Regions from separate parts of the Vibrio azureus genome, predicted to be linked through region 1. Evidence: predicted binding sites of a transcription regulator. Region 1 holds the regulator's gene; each other region holds the start of a gene.
The links. The regulator CRP, encoded in region 1, controls carbon source genes, mostly activating them, when cyclic AMP is high. The targets are predictions, from matches to a motif close to TGTGANNNNNNTCACA.
Positions count from the first base shown of each region.

Region 2: a site for CRP is predicted at 1,137-1,152, ahead of deoD (purine-nucleoside phosphorylase). Genes of this name have one in related genera too.
Region 3: a site for CRP is predicted at 2,830-2,845, ahead of BS333_RS11570 (CTP synthase). Genes of this name have one in related genera too.
Region 4: a site for CRP is predicted at 1,331-1,346, ahead of cytR (DNA-binding transcriptional regulator CytR). Genes of this name have one in related genera too.

Region 1 covers NZ_CP018616.1:2,801,622-2,807,109, reverse strand. Annotated here, with positions in the region: gene BS333_RS12770 (DUF1338 domain-containing protein) at 5-814, shown strand; gene crp (cAMP-activated global transcriptional regulator CRP) at 958-1,590, opposite strand; gene BS333_RS12760 (phosphoribulokinase) at 1,831-2,700, opposite strand; gene BS333_RS12755 (YheU family protein) at 2,904-3,113, opposite strand; gene BS333_RS12750 (hydrolase) at 3,147-4,154, opposite strand; gene BS333_RS12745 (TIGR02444 family protein) at 4,422-4,901, opposite strand; gene BS333_RS12740 (ABC transporter ATP-binding protein) at 4,898-5,488, opposite strand, start outside.
Region 2 covers NZ_CP018617.1:378,477-383,964, reverse strand. Annotated here, with positions in the region: gene BS333_RS15470 (YbgA family protein) at 1-768, opposite strand, end outside; gene deoD (purine-nucleoside phosphorylase) at 1,329-2,039, shown strand; gene BS333_RS15460 (hypothetical protein) at 2,199-3,692, shown strand; gene BS333_RS15455 (hypothetical protein) at 3,773-5,257, shown strand; gene BS333_RS15450 (GGDEF domain-containing protein) at 5,241-5,488, shown strand, end outside.
Region 3 covers NZ_CP018616.1:2,562,591-2,568,078, reverse strand. Annotated here, with positions in the region: gene relA (GTP diphosphokinase) at 1-1,811, shown strand, start outside; gene mazG (nucleoside triphosphate pyrophosphohydrolase) at 1,983-2,786, shown strand; gene BS333_RS11570 (CTP synthase) at 2,930-4,570, shown strand; gene eno (phosphopyruvate hydratase) at 4,649-5,488, shown strand, end outside.
Region 4 covers NZ_CP018616.1:284,319-289,806, reverse strand. Annotated here, with positions in the region: gene priA (primosomal protein N') at 1-1,297, shown strand, start outside; gene cytR (DNA-binding transcriptional regulator CytR) at 1,498-2,502, shown strand; gene BS333_RS01410 (SPOR domain-containing protein) at 2,787-3,332, shown strand; gene hslV (ATP-dependent protease subunit HslV) at 3,474-4,025, shown strand; gene hslU (HslU--HslV peptidase ATPase subunit) at 4,049-5,380, shown strand.

The sequences.
Region 1 (5,488 bases):
TATCATGACGCCCGATGTGCTATTTGATTCCTTATGGAAAGATTATATTCATCGTCTTTGTCCCTCCGCGGCGAAAGTTCACCAACTTCTGCAAGAAAATGAACCATTGATTAATGATCATATTGCTTTGCGGACATTTGATGTTGCTCCTTTAGGACTTGCCACCTTAGCTCAGCCATTTTTAGATGTTGGCTATTTGCCTGGTGGAGATTATGTGTTTGAAAGTAAAAAACTGATTGCAACCCATTTTGAACATCCAGATCCAAAGCAACCAAAGGTGTTTATTAGTGAACTGAAAGTCAATGATTGTTCTGCGCAATTACAAGCCATCGTGCATAAACTGGTTGAACAGGTTGATATCACTCAGTTGACCCAGCCGGAATTTCTCTATGGTGGCCGCTTGTGGGACCTCAGCTATGAAGACTTTAAAACGTTAGCACAGGAAAGTGAATATGCTTCTTGGTTGGCAGCTCACGGCTATGGTGCCAATCATTTCACTGTCAGTGTTAATCAATTAAGTCAGTATCATGAAGTGATGCAAGTAAACGATTATTTACGCCAATCGGGTTTTACTATTAATGAAAGTGGGGGCGAAGTAAAAGGCACGCCAGCTGTCCTTTTAGAACAATCATCAACGATGGCGGATAAAGTCCCAGTGACGTTCATCGAGGGCACTGAGCTGGTTCCGGGTGGTTTTTATGAGTTTGCTAAGCGCTATCCAATGGAAAATGGTAAGTTGTACCCAGGGTTTGTAGCAGCCTCAGCAGATAAAATATTTGAAAGTACCGACAGCAAAGTTCATATGGATAAGTAATTGCTTACTCACTTCGTAGGCTAGGGTGTGAAGGGATAGCAACGAAGGTACCCAGTTGACTTTCAGATGTTTAAGATACAGTAAAAGCCACTAATGAAGTGGCTTTTACTTTATTGCATGTTGATTTAGTACTCGATTATGGATTAACGAGTTCCGTAAACCACGATGGTTTTACCGTGAGCAGAAATCAAGTTTTGCTCTTCTAGCATCTTCAGGATACGACCGACCGTTTCACGAGAACAGCCAACAATTTGGCCGATTTCTTGACGTGTGATCTTGATTTGCATGCCGTCAGGGTGCGTCATCGCATCGGGTTGTTTCGCAAGGTTGAGCAGCGTTTGAGCGATACGACCCGTCACATCTAGGAAAGCAAGGTCACCCACTTTTTGGCTAGTAACCTGAAGGCGTCGTGCCATTTGTGCAGAAAGACGCATCAGAATATCTGGATTGACTTGGATGAGCTGACGGAATTTCTTAAATGAAATCTCAGCCACTTCACAAGGAGACTTAGCTCGAACCCAAGCTGTACGCTCTTGATCTTCTTCAAATAAGCCCAACTCACCAATAAAGTCGCCTTGGTTGAGGTAAGAAAGGATCATTTCTTTGCCTTCTTCGTCTTTAATAAGCACAGCAACGGAACCTTTGACTATGTAGTACAAAGTTTCCGCTTTCTCGCCCGCATGAATTAGCGTGCTTTTTGATGGGTACTTATGAATATGACAGTGTGAAAGAAACCACTCTAATGTTGGATCGGTTTGAGGTTTACCTAGAACCATAATATCTCACTTCCTCTGCAGGGTATGCTTGCGCTGTCCATATTTTAGCTAAGCGTGTCGTTGGCCTACTAGAATAAGAACTCTTTTTCTATGCTGCAAGCTATCTTGTGTCTCTACAGGAAATAGTATCCTTTTTCGAGTTTGATTTCTTGATTTTAATCGCGTCATTCCTGCTATTTTTTACGCAAAATTGTGCACATGATCACGGAGTGAAAAGTAAACACCTAAATAGCCATATTTTTAGCCAATTTTTCCGGTTTCAATCAGCTTCTGTAGGATGGGTCTGACGATTAATTCCATCGCAAAACTCATTTTACCACCGGGGACGACAATGGTGTTATGGCGCGACATAAATGAGCCATCTATCATTGCTAGCAGGTAAGGAAAGTCGACATTTTTAATGCCACGTAAGCGGATTACGACAAAACTTTCATCCAAGCTTGGTATTCCTTTGGCATTTAGTGGATTCGAAGTATCGACAGTGGGGACACGTTGAAAATTAATATGTGTACGAGAAAACTGCGGGGTGATGTAGTTTAGGTAGTCATCCATAGAGCGAACAATGGAATCCATGACGGCTTCTCGTGAATGGCCGCGCTCACGAGTATCGCGAACAAACTTTTGGATCCACTCTAAGTTCACGATAGGGACCATTCCAATCAGAAAGTCGACATGACGAGCTACATTGACTTCGCCATCGACAACACCGCCATGAAGGCCTTCATAGAACATGACATCGCTGTTTTCTGGTAAATCTTGCCAAGGCGTGAAGGTACCTGGCATTTGGTTATAGGGAACGGCTTCATCGAACGTATGGAGGTAGCGGCGCACACTGCCGATTCCTTGTTTGCCATATTGACGAAAGAACTCTTCTAAGCTGGAAAAATCATTGGCTTGCGGACCAAAGTAGCTGATGTGTTTGCCCTGCTCTCGGGCTTTTCTTATTTCAACATCCATTTCGGGACGAGTAAAACGGTGGAAACTATCTCCTTCGACCCAAGCTGGTTTGACATTCATCATGTTGAACATTTTTCGAAATGCTTCAGATGTTGTCGTAGTACCGGCACCAGATGAACCAGTGACCGCGATGATAGGGTGTTTTGCTGACATGACAAACCTTGTCGTAATTAACGTACCTGTTAGCGTACAGCGCTTTTGCACTGTACGAATGATGAAGCACTATATCACGTAAAACGAACCTGTCATCGAGTGGAGTAAGGTAAAGTGTGAGCAAACGAGAGCTAGTGACTGAGTTATTTTCATGTTGATACAGGGGGAAAGCGATGTTTGTAGTCAGAAATGGTGTCTGCAGACTATTTGGCTTTCAGTTTGATATCGACGGTTTCATGCAGTTCTGAAAAGACGATCACGGCTTCATCATGCTCAAGCTGCGTTTTTACTTGCTCAATTTTGCTTTGTAGGGACATTTCTACCGCACCGTAATCGGTGCCTTCACGAAGAACAAATTCCCGGATTAAATTTTCTAGTGTTTCTGGTGCAATATCTTGCCATGGGATAATCATAAATACCTCGAACGTTTATGATGGCCGCTTAGTTTACTGTGTTCTTTGTGTCGATACACCAGAAAGATAATCAGCCGCGATACTTTCGTAGTACGCAGGAAGTGCTTCTTCAAGCCAGAAGCGTGGTTTTAGCACGGAGCCACAAAGAAAACCGACATGCCCCCCATGTTCATATAGCTGATAATCGATATTATCGGGCAAAACAAATTTGGGGATTACAGCCTCCGTCATAAAGGGGTCATCTTTGGCGTGAATGATCAGCGTAGGTAAACGAATACGTTGTAGTTTGTTTAAACCAGAGCATTGCGCGTAATAATCTTGAGCATTTTTGAAACCGTGTAATGGTGCGGTGACCAGATCGTCAAACTCGTACAGGCGTGTGACTCGTTTGATTGAGCGATAAGATAAAGCAAGTTCGCCATGAATTAACTCGTGCTTTTGTAAAGCATTACGCTTAAGAGAAGAAAGCAGATAACGTCGATAAACCTTAGAAAAACCACGTTCGATACGATTGGCACACGCGGCAAGATCGAGTGGTGCAGAAACAATCGTTGCGGCATCTAAGAGTGGTTGGCGGTCATACTGCGCGAGATAGTTAGCCAACATATTTCCACCGATAGAAATACCCACCGCCACTTTAGGTTGACCAGGAAATTGTTGGTCAAGGTGCTCAAGGAAAAATCGAGCATCATTGATTTCGCCTGAATGGTAAGCGCGCGCTTTTTTGTTTGGCTTACCACTACAGCCTCGAAAATGCATCATGACTGCCAGCCAGCCCGATTGTGCAAAAGCGTTCATCAAGCCATTGGCATAAGAGCTATAGAAGCAGCCTTCTAGTCCATGAAAAAGAATAAAAATAGGCTTTTGAGCAGCAAACTCCTGATTAAAAGGCTCTGACCAAGCTAAATCGAGGAAATCCCCATCTGGAGTATCAAGAGTTTGCCATATTGGAGTAAATAATGCTTTTTTTCTGATCAATCGTGGGAGGAGAGTTTGAAGGTGTGGGTTTTTAAGGCCAGTAGCAGGAAAAAATTGAGTCATACAGGGCACCAATCGAAAAAGCATATTAAATTGCTAGGCACGCTCTTCGGCTGATTCATAGCAAATACGGGTTGATGGATAAGCTCACTTCTTGGCGCTAAAAACCGCCTTAACGACGAATTCGGCGTTAATGGAAATCTCGGGCTTGTGAAGATGAGGCCAACGAACGTATTTTTATTATGAATTTACATGCTGATTATTATAGATAGAGACTCAAGTAACCTCAAGGCTGAGGAGCGATATGCACCGAACGGAATCACACTGAGGTTAAAAGTGGTTTGGCTTGGGGAAGGGGAGAGAAAAGGCATGCTGTAGGTGATCACCACCTAAATGACGACAGTATCTGAGAGTTAATGGATCACCGTCATTCGCTGTTAATGATAGTGTATTGATGCAATCCACTAAGTCTGCTTGTTGCTGTTTTTCAAGTTCAAGCTCAAACTGCAGAGCCTGGCGGTATAAAGCGTCGTTAAGCTGAGGCTTAAGTTGGCGACGCAGCTCTCGGTAGGAGTACAGCAGGGTTTCACTTCTTGTTAAGCTATGTTGCACTGCGGGCCAATCTTGCTCGGAGAATGTAACCTGTTGTTCATCTAACCATCTTAAAAGTAAGACTAAGTTCACATTGCCCTGATAGTGATTTTGTAATGATAGACACGCCTCTTTCACCTGACGAACACCATAAAATTGCAAACTAAATTGCCAGAGACTTTCTAGGGTTAGGGGCGGGTTGGCGTGTCGGTTACTCATTGATTAAACTCAAGTTCCATTTGTTCTAGGCTTTCTTGTGCGGACATCCATTCTAGCTCTACTTCTTCAAGTTGTGCTTTGCTGGTGGCTTGCAGTGCAAGAACTTTATTAAGTTTGGCCTTGTTATCGAGCTCATAGAGTGAATTATCGCTTAAAGCTTCTTCAGCCTGAGCTAAATCTTCACCTAATTTATCCATTTTCTTTTCTAATTGCGTTAGCATCTTTCTGATAGGGGCCGTTTGCTTACGAAATTCTGCTTCACGCCTTTTTTGCTCTTTTTTCGCTGCGGCACTGTTGCCATTATCTTTGCTTGGCTGTGCTGCCTGTGCTTCACGACGTTCTATTTTTTGCTGTTCAGTGAGCCATTTGTAGTAGTCGTTTAGATCTCCATCAAAGGGTGCGACTTGACGGTCGTGAACTAAATACAGGTCATCGGTTGTTGCTCGTAAGAGATAACGGTCGTGGGAGACAATGACCATTGCTCCTTCAAAGGTCTGTAATGCCATCGTTAATGCTTGGCGCATGTCGAGATCAAGGTGGTTGGTTGGTTCATCAAGCAACAAGAGATTCGGTTTTTGCCAAACGAC
Region 2 (5,488 bases), on a different contig from region 1:
AAGAGAACGTTTAAAATAACCTTGTAAATGCATTAAAACATTCGTGTTGTTCTTTCTGCTAGCACGGTTTTTAAGTGCAGACATCAGTCCGAGTCGATATTGATGGTAAAATGTATCTAGATCGTACGCTGCAACGTTAGCGACCAAGCGACCTAAAGCCCGATAGGATTCAGGGTGGTGTGCCATTAAGGTTAATTTATAGCGTGAGTGAAAATCAATGATTTTACCGCGTGAGGGCTCTCCACCCATTGATTGATAGAAGTCGTTAAGGCAGTAAATACGGGTAATAAAGTTTTCTTTGAGCACGGGATCATTCAAACGACCATCTTCTTCGATAGGAAGCCATGGCATTTTCTCCATTAATACTTTTGTATAAAGCCCTACGCCTTCTTTTGCTGCACTATTTTTACTGTACACCTTCACTCGCTCCATTCCACAAGTCGGTGATTTGGCGCAAACAATGTATCCGCATAACTGTTCATTCTGAAGTTCCGAGGTTTTGCTTTCAGAATAGGCAATCATATCATCTGTGTGATCCTTGCTTGGATCTTTGGTCTCAACTAAAGACAGTCGCTCTTCGTTGGTCACTAAACGAATTGTTGGCCGCGGAACGGGCATGCCAACGCCGACTTCGGGGCAGACCGAGACGAAATCGAAATAGTCCATGAGTTCTTTGGTGACAAAATTACTGATTTTATGCCCTGAATCGAAACGAACACGCTCGCCCAAAACACAAGCACTGATACCGACTTTGATTGTTGATTCCATAATCCAGACCCTATACATTTTTTTTTGTTGTATAACTTATAGCAAGCAATCTCAGTTTGTACAAGATATATTTTTGTATAACTTTTTTGAGGATAAAGAAGAGTGGAAAGTTTCAACACCTATTATTCGTAATTAGATAGAAAAAAGATCAATCGACACTCCATTCCAAGCAAGTGGCTCTCCGAGCGAAATACATCAAGTTAGCTGAAATCATTCCGAGATAAAGCCGACTTTATACCCAAGTAACCTCAAGATACTGTGTCCAGCGTCGTGACCTTTAGGATCGTATCAATTGGGTATATTTAGAATAAATAAATTCAACATTTTTGGTTAACATTAGTGACAATAAGTTAAATACCGCAGATTTTTGTGAGTTAAATCTCATGAACCTTCTCAATAACCCACTAATATCGACTTACTATGAGTAAAGAAACTCAACAATTTTCGTTAACATTGATGCTTTTACTGTAAAAAACGAATCAATATAAGCTCTTGTTTATACTGCACGTGTCAATGTAAAAACGTAAAACTGCTGAATTAGCTAACTTTGGAGAGCACTTATGCCAACCCCACACATCAATGCAAAACCGGATGATTTCGCTGAAACCGTTCTTATGCCAGGCGATCCTTTGCGTGCAAAGTTCATCGCTGAAAACTTTCTAGATGATGCAAAACTGATATGCGATGTGCGCAATATGTTTGGCTATACCGGAGTCTACAAAGGTAAAAAAGTGTCTGTTATGGGACACGGCATGGGCATTCCATCAAGCAGCATTTACGCACATGAGTTAATCAGTAACTACGGTGTAAAAAATATTATTCGTATCGGAAGCTGTGGTGCGGTTCGTGATGACGTGAAGCTTATGGATATCGTAATCGCGATGGGGGCTTCTACTGATTCGAAAGTCAATCGTATTCGCCTCAATAACCATGATTTTGCTGCTATCGCTGATTTTGGCTTGCTTGAAGAAGCCGTTAACCAGGCACGCTCTCATAAGGTCCCTGTTAAAGTTGGCAACGTTTTCTCCACGGATTTATTTTACACTCCTGAAGAGGCTATCTTTGCTAAAATGAGCAAGCTTGGCATTTTAGGTGTTGATATGGAAGCTGCGGGCATTTACGGCGTTGCGGCAGACTTAGGTGCCAAAGCCTTAACGATCTTAACAGTTTCTGACCACATTACACGCGGTGAACAGTTGAGTTCTGATGAACGCCAGAAATCATTTAATGAAATGATGAACATCGCTCTGGAAACAGCGATTAATATCTAAGCTCTTCCTTAGCCTTCATCAAACACCTTCATCAACAGATGTTAAGCGTTTCTGATGGCACCTGATGCACAGCCCATCAAAGCGGGTTGTGCATACCTTGGCATCTATAGATTGCTTGAGGTTACTTGGGTATAGCGAAGAAAGCCATGGAGGGCAGTCGTGTCAAATAATCATCTTCCACCAGCCGAGAATGGTTTACAACTCAACTTTTGTAAAACCTTGTCTTGTGAAAACTTTGGGGTCAGTGAACCTAGCCGCTATATTCTGCAACACACAAACCCTAAACGACCTCTCATGGTATGTCGTGGTTGTGGTGCTTTTCCACCTTTGCTCAATAACCAAGACGTTTTTCAGGAGTATCAGAGACTTAAAGCGGAATATCATAATGAGCTGCCTGGCTGCAACAATAGCCACTGTGCCAATTTTGGCCTTTCCTGCCTCAGTCATAAACATCTTTATCATGCTTTTGGCTACAGCGGTGACAGGCAACGTTATCGCTGCAAAAACTGCCAGAGTACTTTTGTTGATAAATGGTCAGGAGATAATTCAAATCTACGATTTCATGAGAGCCTGATTGGACTGATCTTTAAGGGCTATTCAGTTCGTGAAATCTGTCGTACCCTGAAGATTAACCCAAAAACGTTTTATGATAATCTCAACCACATCGCTAGCCGCTGTCGTAGAAAACTCGCCGTCACTGATGCTCGTTGGGCTAAACATGCACAAAATTACGAACTGGCTTCACACTTCGTGCCGCTTCAACCCAAAAGTAATAACGGTGTGTATTGGATTGCGTCAGGAGACGCACAATCTGGTTACGTTCTTTGTCAACATACCAATTATTCATCGACAGAAAAAGCCACGGGCAGTTCTGTACACAATCCTTATGATGACACCTCCCGTTTTGTCTCTCAGGAATATCAACCTGAAAACAATGAGCGCGTTTACTCACTCTCTCATTCTTTACAGCAACAAATTGATAGGCAATATCAAACGATCTTAGCGCGTTATAATGTCGAAGACCCATTAGGTGATCTTTCTACTTTTTCTTATCCTGCTAAAGGTGCTCTAATTCGACCTCCCTACACGGCATATGCTCATTATCTTCACCTGATGGATCTGTGTGATGCTGAACGTCCTTTAACGATTTATCTCCCCCAAGATCCTTTGTTACGTTCTTCAGCAATGAGCATTTTTTTACCACGTATTCAAACTGGTCGTATTAATTTGATGTACGTTGAAGAAGGAGCTTCTTGGCGCATGAACAAACTATCTGAAAAATTGGATACTGTTTTTATGAGTTGGTGGCGGGATCGCTGGATGATTTCAACTCAGAAAAATGCAAAAGAACACCATACAATCCATCATCAAAAAGGTATTTGTCATCTTGCTGGTGAAGAAAACAATCCTGTAAATTGGTTTAAGCATGCCACTTTAAGGCAAGTCCAAGGTTACCAATATCGTTTTCAGGCGCTTTTTGAATGCTTTATTAACGAGCCACGTCGCAAATTACGACCTGCAAGTATTTTGCCTCTTTTAGATATATTCAGAGCTTGGCATAATTTGTGTGAGCAAGATATAAACGAGTTAACAGCGGCACAGCGGTTAGGCGTGTCTAAAGAACCGTTGACCATAAAACAGCTTCTGGCCTAAATATAGGCAACACCTATTTGTTCAACATAAATCGCTCATTTTAGGTGTCAAGTCAAGTTCGGTAACCATGGATGTGGACGTTGGATAATAGCCAAATTCAGCTCAAAAATGAGCTTAGTGTCCTAGAGGGCAAAATAAAGTCAGACCCACAATATGCGTTTCGAAAAGCCAAAGAGTATCGCGATCGTGCGAAGCTGAGGCTTTTTGTTGAAGCGGAAATATCAGCGCTTTTGATCATGTCCCATGCATCTTGGTGTGAAATGAATTATCGCCAAGGATTGAAACTTGCTGAAGAAGCGCTCCAACTGCAAAACCAGCAAGATACTGACGAAATGCTCCCACAGATCCTGCATTTATTTGCGTTACATCATTGGGGTAAAGCAAAATATTACACCGCCCAACAATATTGGATCAATGCATTAGAAAAATCCGCTTTATCGGACAATAACGAGATCCAAATTGAATCTCTTATCGGCCTTGGTAACGTATGGCGCATCACCGACGAGTATGAGTTGGCCGCTTCGACTCATGAGCTTGCTGTAAAAGTAGCAAATAATTGCAGAATGCCATGGCTGGAGGGAAAAGCACAGATTTTATTAGCTTGGGACTATTACTTACTCGAAAACTTCCTCGAAATGCTTACCGTTTTAGACGGCGCAGAAGAATCGCTAATGAATCATCAAGATTGCACATGGCAGGCTGAAATATTAGACTTCAAGGGCCTTGCCTTATTAGGCCTAAAACGTCTAGATGCCGCTGAGCAAGCGACAAAACAAGCATATAAACTGGCAATGGAGCACGACTTGGTTTGGATGAAAGCACATTCGTTCATCACAAGGGCAAGATTAGAACTACTCCGAAAGAATACAGCGAGTGCCGCAAAACTGCTAAAAATGGCCGAGCAATCTGCTGCTGCCTTCGATAACGGTGAGCTTTTAAGTCAAATTTGTTTCCAACAATCGCTTGTTGCTGAAGAACAAGGAAAGTACAAGCTTGCCTACAAAGCTTTTCAGAAGCACCGTCAACATGCCATTAAACAACTCAAAGAACAAACCCATCGGGTAAACCTTGATAAAACTCGAGCTTCAAAGCGTCAACTAGAACAACGAGCAAGAAAATTAATCAATCACATCCGCTCGCAATATGAATACAACCCTAAAAAGCAGTTTTCCAACGTCGTCTCTGAAACCTATTGGTGGGAACAGCTCGTTTTATTTAAAAGTAAACTTAACGGTGCAAATTACTCGGTTATTATGATTCACCATGAAAACCCTGCTTTCTTGGATTTATCAACAGAATTAATCCACTCCCTTACTACCTCGAGTGACTTAATCACGCGATTGAGTACCAAAAGGTTAGCGATATTAATTGCTGAAAAAGATTTGGCTGCCGAAGCTCTGTGCCAAACTATTGGTGGTATGCTGAAACTTTACCCTTGGGGTAGGCATGGTTTACAAGGTCCCACCCCAACTCTCTATCTGCAAGATATTTTAACTTTCCCTCTCACATTAGAACAATTAGAACAAAGCCATATTGAGGTGATGAAAAATGGAAAAACTGCTTAAGAAAGTCACCGGAGAAGGGTTAGATCCTGCATCAGTCACTGGAGAAGAAGCCATTATTCTGTGGCAACAGATTCAACTTAATATTGCCTCGACAGATAAAGAAAAAGCACATTGCTATTTCATTAGTGCAGAATACCGAAGTAAGCTCAAGCAACTTAAAGAAAGCATCACAGAACTCAGGCTTGCTCTTGAGTTACTCAAACTGCCCGAAGATGTAGATGATGTGCTCTC
Region 3 (5,488 bases), 240 kb from region 1:
TGCTATTGGCTATGGTCGATGACTTTCGTTGCGTCGTGATCAAACTTGCCGAACGTATTTGTAATTTAATTGAAGTAAAAAAAGCGCCAGATGAAGTGCGCCGAACTGCGGCCAAAGAGTGCGCAAATATTTATGCACCATTAGCTAACCGCTTAGGGATTGGTCAATTAAAGTGGGAAATTGAAGATTATGCCTTCCGTTACCAGCAGCCAGAAACCTACAAACAAATCGCAAAACAATTGGCTGAACGTCGGATTGTGCGTGAGCAATACATTAAAGATTTTGTTGATGACTTAACTCAAGAGATGTGTGTCTCTGATATTTGTGCTGAGGTCAGTGGTCGACCTAAACACATTTATAGTATTTGGCGCAAAATGCAGAAGAAAAGTTTGGCGTTCGATGAGCTTTTTGACGTTCGAGCGGTGCGCATTATCGCTGACAAGCTGCAAGATTGTTATGCCGCATTAGGACTTGTTCACACAAAATACAAGCATTTGCCTAATGAATTTGACGATTATGTTGCTAACCCGAAGCCAAATGGTTATCAGTCAATTCATACCGTTATTCTGGGGCCTGAAGGCAAGACGATTGAAATTCAGATTCGCACTAAGGAAATGCACGAAGATTCCGAGCTTGGTGTGGCCGCGCACTGGAAATATAAAGAAGGTGCCAGCAGCCGTAGTGGTTATGATGAAAAAATTACTTGGCTACGTAAACTGCTTGATTGGCAAGAAGAAATGTCTGATTCGGGTGAAATGCTTGATGAACTTCGTAGTCAGGTATTCGACGATCGTGTCTATGCGTTTACCCCGAGAGGTGATGTCGTTGATTTACCTATGGGTGCTACGCCATTGGACTTTGCTTACCATATCCACTCAGAGGTTGGTCATCGCTGTATTGGTGCCAAGGTCGCTGGACGCATCGTTCCTTTTACGCACAAGCTGCAAATGGGTGATCAGGTTGAGATCATTACCCAGAAAGAACCTAATCCCTCGCGTGATTGGCTCAATCCTTCTCTCGGATTCGTGACTTCTGGGCGAGCGCGAGCCAAGATCAATGCTTGGTTTAGAAAACAAAGCCGTGAGAAAAACTTAGAAGCTGGGCGTGAGATCTTAGAGCAAGAGTTGGCCAAGATTGGTGCGTCGCTGAAAGATGCGGATCAATACGCATTGAAACGCTTTAACATCAATACGACTGATGAACTTTACGTTGGGGTTGGCAGCGGTGATCTGCGAATTAATCAAATCATTAATCATATTAATGCACTGGTCAATAAACCAACGGCAGAAGAAGAAGATCAGCAGGCGCTCGAAAAACTTCAAGAGGCTGAAAACAGAGCCCCGGCACAAAGTCGACCGAAAAAAGATGCGGTGGTTGTTGAGGGCGTTGATAACCTGATGACACACTTGGCTCGTTGTTGTCAGCCAATCCCAGGCGATGAAATTTCTGGATACATCACTCAAGGCCGAGGGATTTCTGTGCACCGGAGTGATTGTGAGCAGTTAGAGGAACTTCGTCACCATGCTCCAGAGCGCATTATTGACACGGTTTGGGGAAGTGGCTTTGTTGGTTCTTACATTTTGACTGTTCGAGTTGAGGCGATGGAACGTGGTGGATTGCTTAAAGACATTACGACTTTGCTTGCGAACGAGAAAATCAAAGTGACCAGCATGAAGAGTCGAGTGGATTATCGTCGACAAATGTCGGTAATGGATTTTGATCTTGAAGTGACTAACTTGGAAGTCTTTGCCCGTGTGTCTAAGCGCGTTGAGCAAATAAAAGATGTGATGTCAGTCAAGCGATTAGGTTAATCAGTGGCCAGCGAATAGAGCTGACAACGAAAGCCTTAACAGAAAGTTAGAGAAGGTGAGCGCAGGTGTCGCTCACCTTTTTATTTACAGAACTTCAGGCAATGTTTAGACGAGGGCCTCAGCGGCTCTGCGCGCCAAATAATATTTTGTGCCGAATAAAAGGATAGAGAAATGAAACATCCGATTGAAAAACTCGAAAGCATCATGGCTCAGTTACGCGATCCCGAGGCGGGTTGTCCCTGGGACATCAAGCAAAACTTCGACACAATAGTGCCGCATACCATTGAAGAAACTTATGAAGTTGTGGACGCGATTCAACAGAGAGATTGGCCCAATTTACAAGAAGAATTAGGTGACCTCCTTTTTCAAGTCATTTTTTACAGCCAGCTTGCTAAAGAGCAGGGATTGTTTGACTTTTCTGATGTAGTGGAAGGCATCAATGGCAAGTTGACCCGACGTCATCCTCATGTTTTTTCGGATGAGCCCTTGCAATCAGAAGACGAAATAAATGCACGCTGGGAGCAAGAAAAAGCAAAAGAAAAAGCACAATCAGGCAAAGTAGAAAAAAGTGTTCTAGACTCAATACCGAATTCACTTCCGGCACTTTCTCGGGCAACAAAAATCCAGAAAAAGTGTGCTCAGTACGGCTTTGATTGGGACACATTAGGGCCTGTTGTTGATAAGGTGAAGGAAGAGATAGATGAAGTCATGGAAGAAGTATTGCAAGTGACACCTGATGAGGACAAGGTTGAACTCGAACTTGGTGATTTGCTGTTTGCCACTGTGAATCTGGTTCGGCATTTAGGTAAAGACCCAGAGGTTGCACTTGCAAAGGCCAATATTAAGTTCACCAAGCGTTTTAATGGAGTGGAAACTAAAGTTGCGCAGCACGGAAAAGGCTTAGCAGACTTTACTCTAGATGAACTCGATGCGTTTTGGGATCAAGTTAAACAAGAAGAGCGTGTAAAATCATAGGCAAACGCGACTTTGATTTGAAGCAAAAAATAAAAAATGGCAGTGTGATAGATTTCACGTTGTGGCGGTTAGGAGCTTCTGGTATATTTATGTCCCGTCCAGAAGAAATCCATTTCCCTCATTCAACCAATTTCAGGTTAAACATGACGACAAACTACATTTTTGTTACTGGCGGGGTCGTATCCTCTCTAGGTAAAGGTATTGCAGCTGCATCTCTTGCGGCTATTCTTGAAGCTCGTGGCCTTAAAGTCACGATGATGAAACTTGACCCATACATTAACGTTGACCCGGGTACAATGAGCCCAACTCAACACGGTGAAGTATTCGTTACAGAAGATGGCGCAGAAACTGACCTTGATCTTGGTCACTATGAGCGTTTCATCCGTACCAAGATGACAAAGCGCAACAATTTCACTGCTGGTCGTGTTTACGCTGATGTTCTACGCAAAGAGCGTCGTGGTGACTACCTAGGTGCAACGATTCAAGTTATCCCGCACATCACTAATGCCATCAAAGATCGTGTAATTGCAGGCTCTGAAGGCCACGATATCGCTATCGTTGAAGTGGGTGGCACTGTTGGTGATATTGAATCTCTACCGTTTATGGAAGCTATCCGTCAGCTAGCGGTTGAGCTAGGCCGTGAACGTGCAATGTTTATGCACCTAACGCTCGTTCCTTACCTAGCAGCCGCAGGTGAAGTGAAAACTAAGCCAACTCAGCACTCTGTAAAAGAGCTACTGTCTATCGGTATTCAGCCAGACATTCTTGTTTGCCGCTCTGATCGCATGATTCCTGCGAATGAGCGTAAGAAGATTGCCCTATTCTGTAACGTTCAAGAGAAAGCCGTTATTTCAATGAAGGACGTAGATTCAATCTACAAAATCCCTCAATTGATTAAAGCTCAAGGTCTTGATGATCTCGTCTGTTCACGCTTCGGTATCACAGCTAAAGAAGCGGATCTTTCTGAGTGGGAACAAGTTATCTACGAAGAAGCGAACCCAACAGGTGATGTCACGATTGGTATGGTCGGTAAATACATCGAACTACCTGACGCATACAAATCAGTGAATGAAGCGCTTAAACATGCAGGTTTGAAAAACCGCTTGAATGTCACAATCAAGTACGTCGACTCGCAAGATGTCGAGACAAAAGGCGTAGAAGTTCTTGAAGGTCTAGATGCAATCCTAGTACCTGGTGGCTTCGGTGACCGTGGCATCGAGGGTAAGATTCGCGCGGCACAGTTCGCTCGTGAAAACAAAGTCCCTTACCTAGGTATCTGTTTAGGTATGCAAGTCGCTCTCATTGAGTACGCGCGTAATGTAGCGGGTATGGAAGGTGCGCATTCAACCGAATTTAACAAAGAGACGAAGTACCCTGTTATTGGTTTGATTACCGAATGGGTAGACGGTGAAGGTAAAGTCGAAGAACGTACTGAAACATCTGATCTTGGCGGGACAATGCGTCTTGGTTCTCAGCTATGTCACTTAGAAAAAGGCACCAAAGCCCGTGAGCTTTACGGCAGTGCGACAATCCACGAACGTCACCGCCATCGTTACGAAGTGAACAACGTGCTTCGTCCGAAAATTGAAAAAGCAGGTCTGAAAGTATCAGGTCTGTCTTCTGATAAGAAGCTTGTGGAAATGATTGAAAACCCAGCGCACCCATGGTTCGTTGCGGCTCAGTTCCACCCAGAATTTACCTCGACACCTCGTGATGGTCACCCATTATTTGCAGGTTTCGTTAAAGCTGCGGGTCAAAATGCTCGCGGCGAATTTGAGAAGTAAAAGGATACGGGCGGTAGATTAAGTCTGTGCTACTGCCCTTTCAAATTGACATTTATATTTGAACGAGAGGAAACATCAATGTCTAAGATCGTTAAAGTTCTAGGTCGTGAAATCATCGATTCACGTGGTAACCCAACTGTAGAAGCTGAAGTACACCTAGAAGGCGGTTTCGTAGGTATGGCGGCAGCACCATCTGGCGCATCTACTGGTTCTCGCGAAGCTCTTGAGCTACGTGACGGTGACAAAGCACGTTTCCTAGGTAAAGGTGTTCTTAAAGCTGTTGAAGCTGTAAACGGTTCAATTGCTGAAGCTCTAATCGGTAAAGATGCAAAGAACCAAGCAGCTATCGATGCAGTGATGATCGACCTAGACGGTACTGAAAACAAGTCAAACTTCGGTGCGAATGCTATCCTAGCTGTTTCTCTAGCGAACGCTAAAGCAGCTGCAGCAGCAAAAGGTATGCCTCTATACGAGCACATTGCTGAGCTAAACGGCACAGCGGGTCAATTCTCAATGCCTCTACCAATGATGAACATCATCAACGGTGGTGAGCACGCAGACAACAACGTTGACATCCAAGAGTTCATGATCCAACCAGTTGGTGCTAAGACTCTTAAAGAAGGTCTACGTATCGGTGCGGAAGTATTCCACAACCTAGCTAAAGTTCTTAAGTCTAAAGGCTACAGCACAGCAGTGGGTGACGAAGGTGGTTTCGCTCCTAACCTTAAATCTAACGCTGAAGCTCTAGAAGTTATCGCAGAAGCGGTTGCAGTTGCTGGTTACGAGCTAGGTAAAGACGTTACTCTAGCTATGGACTGTGCTGCATCTGAGTTCTTCGACAAAGAAGCGGGCATCTACAACATGAAAGGTGAAGGTAAAACGTTCACTTCTGAAGAGTTCAACCATTACCTAGCGGCT
Region 4 (5,488 bases), 510 kb from region 1:
TACGCGTTCAGCTTTACTTACACCTTTTGCCGAGCTTGGGATTATTATTGTCGACGAAGAGCATGACGCCTCTTATAAACAACAAGACAGCTTGCGCTACCACGCACGAGACGTAGCGATTATGCGCGCCCACAAAGAGCAGGTTCCGATCGTGTTAGGCTCAGCCACCCCTGCCCTTGAAACCTTGCATAACGCCCTGACTGGAAAATATCATCACCTGACTTTAACTCAACGAGCAGGCTCGGCCGTCCCGACAACCAACAAGGTGTTGGATGTTAAGGGGCTTTATCTTGAGAGTGGGCTTTCTGCACCATTAATTGCTGAAATGCGCAAACACCTTAAAGCGGGTAATCAGGTGATGCTGTTTCTCAATCGCCGTGGCTTTTCTCCTGCTTTAATGTGCCATGAATGTGGTTGGATTGCTGAATGTCAGCGTTGTGACGCTTATTATACCTTCCACCAGTACAGTAATGAGATTCGCTGTCACCACTGTGGCTCGCAGCAACCTGTGATCCATCAGTGCCATGGATGCGGCTCGACCCAATTGGTCACTGTGGGTGTGGGTACCGAACAGTTGGAATTACAACTGGCCGAGCTTTTTCCTGAATACAAAGCCATTCGTATTGATAGAGACAGCACTCGCCGTAAAGGCAGCCTAGAGCAAGCACTTGAATCAATCCGACAAGGCGAGTATCAGATTTTGCTCGGCACGCAAATGCTGGCTAAAGGTCATCACTTTCCTAACGTCACTTTAGTCGCGCTGCTTGATGTGGATGGCTCTCTATATAGCAGCGATTTCCGCGCTTCAGAACGATTGGCTCAATTATTCATTCAAGTCGCTGGTCGAGCCGGTCGAGCCAGCAAGCCCGGTGAAGTCATTTTACAAACTCATCACCCCGAGCACAGTTTATTGCAAGCTCTACTGCAGAAAGACTATCGCCACTTTGCCATGACCGCATTGGAAGAACGCAAACTCGCCCAACTGCCACCGTATAGCTTTTTAACTTTATTTAAAGCTGAAGCGAACCACAGTGAATTGGTTGAAGATTTTTTACGTCAGGTGCGCTTTACTTTGGAATCTCATCCTCTGTTTGATGACACTTGTCTTGTGCTCGGGCCAACACCATCACCTTTAGCCAAACGCGCAGGAAAATACCGCTGGCAGCTGCTGTTACAAACCCAACAACGTTCATTAATGCAAAAAATATTAACCAGTGCAAAACCTGCACTAGAATTATTACCCAATGCGAAGAAAGTTCGCTGGAGCTTGGACATAGAACCTCAAGATCTCAGCTAGTTATCCGTTCAGTTGTGGTAAATTCGGCTTGAATGTGAGAAAAATCACACAAAGGTTGTGGTTTTTGTTAAACAGACCGTAACTTTCCCCCTAAAAATGAATAGACTATTCAAATTAGTAAAATCTAAATAGAGTCGACTATAACGACTAAAGTAAAAAATCACGTCATTTTGGCGCATATTTCAAGAGGATAAATATCTATGGCGACAATGAAGGATGTTGCCCAGCTTGCAGGAGTATCCACCGCAACCGTCTCACGAGCATTGATGAACCCAGAAAAAGTTTCATCATCGACACGTAAACGAGTTGAAGATGCCGTCCTTGAAGCTGGTTATTCACCCAATTCCTTAGCCCGTAATCTACGCAGGAATGAATCCAAAACCATTGTCGCGATAGTGCCTGACATTTGTGACCCTTACTTTTCTGAAATCATTCGTGGAATTGAAGACGCTGCCATGGAAAATGGCTACTTGGTTCTGCTCGGCGACAGTGGTCAACAAAACAAACACGATAATGCCTTAGTCAATCATGTGTTCACCAAGCAAGCGGATGGCATGTTGCTACTCGGTACCGACTTGCCCTTTGATGTCAGCAAGTCAGAACAGAAAAACTTGCCACCTATGGTCATGGCATGTGAATTTGCTCCTGAGCTTGAGTTACCTACCGTTCACATTGATAACTTGACCTCAGCTTTTGAAGCGGTCAATTACCTTACCCAACTTGGGCATAAACGTATTGCGCAAATCTCTGGCCCAGAGACCGCAGCCCTGTGCCAATTCCGCCAGCAAGGATACCAACAAGCTCTACGCCGAGCTGGTATCGAGAAACAAGATAAATACAATGTCTCGGCTGAATTCTCCTTCGAGGGTGGCGTACAAGCCACACGTAAACTGTTAGAACTGCCCGATCCACCTACCGCGCTTTTCTGTCACTCCGACACGCTTGCCATTGGTGCAGTACAAGAGGCCAAACGTCTTGGCTTCCGTGTTCCTCAAGATTTATCAATCGTCGGATTTGATGATATCCAGTTCTCACAATTTTGCGATCCACCATTAACCACCATTTCTCAACCTCGTTATGAAATTGGCCGCCAAGCGATCCTCATGATGTTGGAGATACTGCGAGGCCATGAGATCCATACAGGTTCACGTTTACTGGATACAGAATTGGTCGTAAGAGCCAGTACCGCTCAGCCAGGACGTTAGCATCGAGCCAAGTTACCACAAGGTATCTGGAAATGAGCTCTGCCCAAGTCACCCCTAGATGCTGTCTTCAGTTTGTGGTCACTTGGGTATCGAACTGAGTTACCTCTGGGGTCTAAATTCTCTATCTTTAAAGTGCGCCACAAGTTGAGCATGCTATCGTAGATAATGTTTATTTCGTTCTATTATTTTCATCGAGAACAAGCAAGATTCCTCTCAACAGGGTGTTTTCTGATGCTATTCTGGATTAACATATTTGGCAGAACCCTTGATGACCAGAAGTAACCGTGGCAAATAAAGATTATGTAAGACGTGGGCGTGGCGCGCCCAAAAAGTCGTCCAAGAAAAAAGTGTCCAGCAGAAAACCTTGGCGAAGTGGCTTGTTAGCGATTCTCCTTGTCGGCGGTTTTGGCTACGGGCTTTACCTACTTAACAACGACCCTGAACCACCAGCGCCTGTCGTACAATCTAAGACGACCTCTGCCCACAAAGCAAAGCCTGCTAAAGGTCTGCCACCCCCACCAGAAGAGAAATGGGAATACGTGGAGAGCTTGCCAAAGCGTGAAATAGAAGTCGTTGCCAAAGAAATTAAGGTTTCTAAAGTTCCTTATGTCATGCAATGCGGCGCTTACAAAAAACACAGCCAAGCCGAAGATCGTAAACTGGCCATTGCCTTTCAAGGCATCACCAGTCGAGTCATCAAAAAGCCCGGCAGCTCTTGGTATCGCGTTGTACTTGGACCCTACAAGTTCAAACGTGAAGCAGAAAAAGATCGCCACAAGCTCCAGCGCGCCAAAATCGAGCCATGTTCGATTTGGAAAGAGAATCTATAGGGGTTTAGGGTTTAGATCCTAGGGTCCTAAAATCCTAGGTCCTAGGTCCTTTCTTTTAAACCTACCTTCCCCCCTTGAATCCCAAAATCCCCTCCCCCATATATTGAGTTAAATCCAAAAAGAAATAATAAGAGGTCGACTGTGACTACCATTGTATCTGTACGTCGAAACAATAAAGTCGTCATCGCGGGTGATGGCCAAGTATCCTTAGGCAACACCGTCATGAAAGGCAATGCGCGTAAAGTTCGCCGCCTATACAACAATCAAGTACTGGCTGGCTTTGCTGGCGGTACTGCTGATGCCTTTACCCTATTCGAACGCTTTGAAAGCAAACTGCAAATGCATCAAGGCCACCTAACTAAAGCAGCCGTTGAACTGGCTAAAGATTGGCGCAGCGATCGCGCTCTACGTAAACTAGAAGCACTACTGGCCGTTGCAGATGAGACTGCATCATTAATTATTACTGGTAACGGTGATGTGGTTCAGCCAGAGAACGACTTGATTGCTATTGGCTCAGGTGGTTCCTTTGCCCAAGCAGCAGCAACCGCACTCCTAGAGAACACCGATTTAGACGCGCGCACCATTGCAGAAAAAGCCCTCAACATTGCAGGCGATATTTGCGTCTTCACTAACCATAACCATACTGTGGAAGAGCTAGAATCAACGGCAGAACTTCCTAAGCCAACGGCTTAATCGTAACGAAGTAAGGAAAGAATATGTCTGAAATGACCCCTCGCGAAATTGTTCATGAACTGAACCGTCATATCATCGGTCAAGACAAAGCCAAGCGTTCTGTTGCGATTGCACTGCGTAACCGCTGGCGTCGTATGCAGTTAGAAGAAAGCCTGCGTGCAGAAGTCACACCAAAAAATATCCTGATGATCGGTCCAACCGGTGTTGGTAAAACCGAAATCGCTCGCCGCCTTGCCAAATTGGCGAACGCTCCTTTTATCAAAGTAGAAGCGACCAAATTCACTGAAGTGGGTTATGTGGGTAAAGAAGTAGAAACCATCATCCGTGATCTAACTGATGTAGCGGTAAAAATGACTCATCAACAAGCCATGGAAAAAGTGAAATTCCGTGCTGAAGAACAAGCGGAAGAGCGCGTTCTTGATGCTTTACTGCCACCAGCGCGTGATGCTTGGGGCCAAAATGAAGAGAAAGAAGAGTCCTCTAGCACTCGTCAAACCTTCCGCAAAAAACTGCGCGAAGGGCAACTCGATGATAAAGAAATTGAGATTGATATTGCCGCTCCACAAATGGGCGTCGAGATCATGGCGCCTCCGGGCATGGAAGAGATGACCAACCAACTGCAAGGGATGTTCCAAAACCTTGCCGGTGACACAAAGAAAAAGCGTAAACTGAAAATCAAAGATGCGCTGAAGGCATTAGCTGAAGAAGAAGCCGCTAAGCTGGTTAATCAAGAAGAGTTAAAAGAGTCAGCGATCTTCAATGTAGAGAACAACGGCATTGTGTTCATTGATGAAATCGACAAAATCTGTAAGCGCGGTGAAAGCTCAGGCCCTGATGTGTCTCGTGAAGGCGTGCAGCGTGACCTATTGCCTCTTATTGAAGGCAGCACCGTCTCAACCAAACACGGAATGGTCAAAACCGATCACATCCTATTTGTAACATCAGGGGCTTTCCAAGTCGCTAAGCCTTCAGATCTCATTCCTGAGCTGCAAGGTCGTCTGCCTATCCGTGTTGAACTAGAAGCGCTAACCAGTAATGACTTCAAACGTATTCTTACTGAGCCTAAAGCTTCATTAACAGAGCAGTACATCGCTCTGATGCAAACTGAGAATGTTAACGTTGAGTTTACCGAAGACGGAATCAGCCAAATTGCAGAAGCCGCTTGGACCGTTAATGAAACCACGGAAAATATCGGTGCACGTCGTCTACACACGGTGATGGAACGTCTAATGGATGAGATCTCTTACGATGCTGCCGAACAAGCAGGTGCTAAGTTCGTTATTGATGCTGCATACGTGAAAGATCGTCTTGGTGACACGGTTGAAAATGAAGACCTCAGCCGCTTCATCTTATAATCTTTATCTTGTCATGTACGCTGAAAATGATGCGACATAGCAAACAATGTAACATGGCAAATAACGCAACGTAAAAATAACGCCTGCAACACAGCCTGTGTGCGAGGC